2 regions of the Humidesulfovibrio mexicanus genome follow, and region 1 is predicted to be linked to the other one. Evidence: predicted binding sites of a transcription regulator. Region 1 holds the regulator's gene; the other holds the start of a gene.

Region 1 (2,198 bases):
GAGCGGGCAGCACCAATTCCCGATCCAGATACTCGTCAAGACGCATTGTTAGTTTCCGGGGTCGATGAGACCGAAGTCTCCGTTCTTGGTCCTGTACAAAACGTTGACGCGGGCGGTTTCCGCATTGCGGAACACCAGAAACTCGAACTTGCGGCTCTCAAGCTGCATGGCCGCTTCATCGACGCTCATGGGCTTGGGCTCGAAGTTGTCGCTTTCCTTGATGGTTGGCGTCCGGCCAGAGCCTTCGTCAGTGAAGCTTATGACATCCATGCGCGCGGCGCGGGGCGTTCCGGCGCGGCGACGCTCCTTGTGGCGTTCGCGCATCTTCTTGAGCTGCGCCTCCAGCTTGTCAAGCACCTGGTCGATGGTCGAGTACATGTCCTCGGACTCTTCGTAGGCCGAAATATGCAGATTGTCCGCCGCAAGAACCACTTCCGCCTTGTGGCGGAACTTCTCCACGGAGAGATTGATCTGGAGTTCGGTCTCTATGGTATCGCCAATGAACTTGGCCATCTTCTCGAAACGGGAAGTGGCGTATTCCTTCAAGTGGTCGGAGGGCTCGAAATTCTTGAAGGCGAAAGAGATGTTCATGCAATACCTCCAGTAGTCTTGATGGCGCGCGGCGCCTGTTAAAACACGTGCTTGCGCTTGGAGGAAGACTCGATGTGCATGGCCGTTCGGTACTTGGCCACTGTTCTCCGTGCTATGTTCACCTCCAGTTTCTGTTTCAGGATTTCGCCGATCTGTTCATCGCTCAACGGTCGTTTTGGGTTTTCCTCGCCGATGAGCTGCTTGATGAGCGCCTTGACGGACTCGGATCCGACCTGAGTGCCGTCGTCAAGGTCCAGCGCACTGTTGAAAAAGAACTTGAGCTCAAAAATGCCGTGGGGGGTCGCCACATACTTGCTGGTGGTGATGCGGCTCACGGTGGACTCATGCATCCCGATGTCCTCCGCGACCTCCTTGAGGATCAACGGCTTGAGCCGGGTCACCCCATGTTCGAAGAAGTCGCGTTGAAAGCGGACGATACTCTCCATCACCTTGTACAAGGTGCGCTGCCGCTGGTAAAGGCTCTTCATCAGCCATTCCGCGCTGCGGACCTTGTCCTGAAAATATTCACGCTCGGCCGTGTTCTTGGCCTTGGCGTTTTCCATGTAGAAGGGGTTGAGCTGAAGGCGGGGGAACCCCTCCTCGTTCAATACGATGACGAAATCCTGCCCGACCTTGTACACGAAGACATCCGGGCTCACATACTGCGGCTCGCCGGAGGAGAAATGCGCTCCGGGCATGGGCTCAAGACTCTGGATCAGGTCGAGATAGTCCTTCAAATCCTCCATGGTGATCTTGAACTTCTTGGTCAACGGCTTGTAGCGGTGCTTCTCAAAATCCTCCAAGTGATCCCGCACGAGAGAAACCAGCACAGGATCCTCGTCGAGGCCCTGGTGCTGCAGCTGGACGAGCAGACACTCCTGCACGCTGCGCGCGGCCACGCCCACCGGATCCAGCCGCTGGATGCGCCGCACTACAGCCTCTATGTCCTCGACGGGACAATCAGGCAGCTGCTCGGCCATTTCCTCGACCGAAGCCTGCAGATATCCGCGGGAATCCAAGTTGCCAATGACGATCTCGCCGATGTCCAGATCCCGATCAGTGAAGTTGGACAAACGCATCTGCCAGGCCAGATGGCCTTCAAGACTCGGCTTGGAGGTCAGCCTGGACTCGAAGGAGAGCCCCTCTTCAGGCACTTCCAGCTCACGCCCAAGCGACTGCTTCGTAACGCTTGAAAACTCTCCGAGATAGTTTTCCCAATCCGCGCTGCGCATGAGGTTTTCGTCCTCCCTGCTCTGCGCGTCCACATGGGCGGCCTCGTAGTCGTCGAGATTGTCTGTGGCAGGTGCCGTGTCCACAACCTCCGGGTCCAATTCCTCAAGGAAGGGGTTTTCCATGAGTTCCTGCTGAATGGACTCAACAAGCTCTAGCCTGGACAGCTGGAGCAGCTTGATAGCCTGCTGCAACTGCGGCGTCATCACCAGTTGCTGCGTCAGCTTGAGTTGTTGGCGGAGCTCAAGACCCATTCACGGACACCATTGCCTTCACGTCGCCAGGGGGGAAACGCCAAAAAAATTATGAAACCTGGATATTCGCTTGCCGCCATGGTGCCACAGGCGTTGGGACTGTGCAAGTTCTTTTTGGTAACT
Region 2 (2,198 bases), 230 kb from region 1:
ACGCTGCCGGTGCTGGAGGCCATCCATCCGGCTCCGTTCAGCTCTGGCGGGGCCGCAGTGGGCCGCGGCGCTTCGAAGCGCCAAAGAAAGGACAAACGCTGAGGCGAACGCCAAAAAGCCCGCAAGACGCGGGCCGTTGGAAAATCCGACTTCCGGAAACGTCTGCGCTCTACACCACGCGGTTCATGCCCTGCCTGTCCAGCATGGCCAGCACAAGCTCTTTTTCCTGGCGCAAACGGCCACGCACACTGGCCCGGACGGCCTCCGTGCTGCCGCCGAACTGCCCCTGCCTGCGGGTGTACACCTCGCTCACCAGAGCTTGTTCCAATCCATTCGCCGCAAGATCCATTGGCCGCTGCACGCCGCCTTTTCCCAGGAACTTGTCGATGGCCTGGTTGAAAATGCGCGCCGCGCCGCTGGGACCGTGCTGCACGGCGGTGCTGAACAGCGCCTCGCGCAGGGCAGGCTTGGTGTTCTCAATGTCCAGTCCTGTGCGCTCCAGAATCTTGTCCCGCGCAGGCTGGTAATGGTCCTTCTTGATGAACTCGGTCTGAAGGGCCTCGAAACGCTCGGGCATTTCCGTGGCGATCTTCATCCACTCGGCGGGCATCCGCCCCTGTGTGGAGCCGGTGTTGGCCGGGCCGGAGCGCCGCAAGCGTTCGGCGATGGCCGGATCACGCTCGGAAAGAAAACTCAAAAAGCGGTTCATGGTGCCTGCGCGGGAGGAAATCTGGAACTTTCCGTAACTGGTGCCGCCCGTGCGGTCATAGCCAATGGCCGCCACGCCCTTCTCGCCGGACTCGAACATGGCCGCGATGGCCCCAAGCCCGTCGCCGCCCACGGCATTCGGATTGCGCGTGAAGGCCTTTTCCGGGGCCTGGGCGTATACGGGCCGCTGCTGCGGCAGGCCCTGGCCGGTGAGCCGCGCGATCGTGGACAGGGCATCCAGCATCATGCTGTCCGAGGCCATGCTCAGATCCAAACCATAGGTCTCGGCAGACGCGCCGCTCTCCGCCACATCGCCCGTGCCGATGGCCTGCTGCGCCATGCGCATCTGCGCCTGAAAGGCGATGGTCTTCGGGTCGGGCTTGGCAGGCTGGACAAGGCTTCGCCCCGGCATTGGGCCGGACTCGGCGTCCTTCAGCACGCGAATGACTTCCGCGATATTGGTGTTGCCGGACATGTCTTCCCTCCGGTGTCGGCCTGGGCGTGCGCTGCCGCGCATCGACGTTTGGGCCATGACACGATTCCGCCGACACTAAAGCATGTACCATGCCGGAGAGAAAATTCCACGCGATGACTGGCAGTTGAACACCATCAATCCGCTGCGAGAAAGGCTTCCAGGCGCAGGTCCGTCAGAAGTTTGGCCACAAGCCGGGCGTGGCCCGAGGGGAAGGCATAGGCGCGCAAGTCATCCGGGGCGACAAAACGCGCCTCGTCGGCCTCGTTCAAGCGAAAAGCCTGTTCGGGATCCACCCCGTGCGCAGCCGAGCAGAAAAAGCCATGCAGGGTGATGCGGTAGCGGGTGTAGCTGCTGCGCACCACGGCGATGCGCCCGCCGGGCAGAACGTCGAGAGCGGTCTCCTCGCGCAGTTCACGCACAAGGGCGTCCTCCGGACGTTCGCCCTCCTCCAGCACGCCGCCGGGGAACTCCCACAGGCCAGGCCACACATCGTCGGCGCGGCGTTTCTGGATGAGGATCCTGCCCCGGCTGGCCAGCACCCCGCAGGCCATCTGGATGCGCACGGTCTCCGGACCGGGGCGGAGCACCGGCCGCCGGGCCACGACCCCACGTTGGAAGGCGAGACAGAATGCCGACACCGGGCAGGCTTGGCACTCTGCCTTGCGCGGTCGGCACACCAGCGCGCCAAGCTCCATGAGCGCCTGATTGAAGGCGCGCGGCTCTTCTGGATCCAAGAGCTGTGCCGCCTCGCTTTCCATGCTCCGCCGCGCCGCTGGCGTGTCCACGGGCTGGTCCAGGTCCAGCAACCGGGCGAAGACGCGCAGCACGTTGGCGTCCACGGCGGGCACGGGCTCGTTGTAGGCCACGCTGGCAATGGCCCCGGCCGTGTACGGCCCCACGCCGGGCAGGGCGCGGATGTCGGAAAGCTGTACAGGAAACACGCCGCGGTGGCGCTCCATGATCTGCCGGGCGGCGCGACGCAGATTGCGCGCGCGCGAGTAGTAGCCAAGGCCTT

Evidence for each region. The regulator sigma-54, encoded in region 1, starts transcription at its own class of promoters, with help from an activator protein. The targets are predictions, from matches to a motif close to CTGGCACGGNNNNTGCTT.
Region 2: a site for sigma-54 is predicted at 1,262-1,279, ahead of CHB73_RS01540 (VgrG-related protein). Genes of this name have one in related genera too.

The regions. Positions count from the first base shown of each region.
Region 1 covers NZ_FZOC01000001.1:83,620-85,817, forward strand. Annotated here, with positions in the region: gene CHB73_RS00480 (PTS sugar transporter subunit IIA) at 1-46, opposite strand, end outside; gene hpf (ribosome hibernation-promoting factor, HPF/YfiA family) at 49-591, opposite strand; gene rpoN (RNA polymerase factor sigma-54) at 630-2,075, opposite strand.
Region 2 covers NZ_FZOC01000001.1:313,135-315,332, forward strand. Annotated here, with positions in the region: gene CHB73_RS01535 (NFACT RNA binding domain-containing protein) at 1-102, shown strand, start outside; gene CHB73_RS01540 (VgrG-related protein) at 170-1,183, opposite strand; gene mutY (A/G-specific adenine glycosylase) at 1,318-2,198, opposite strand, start outside.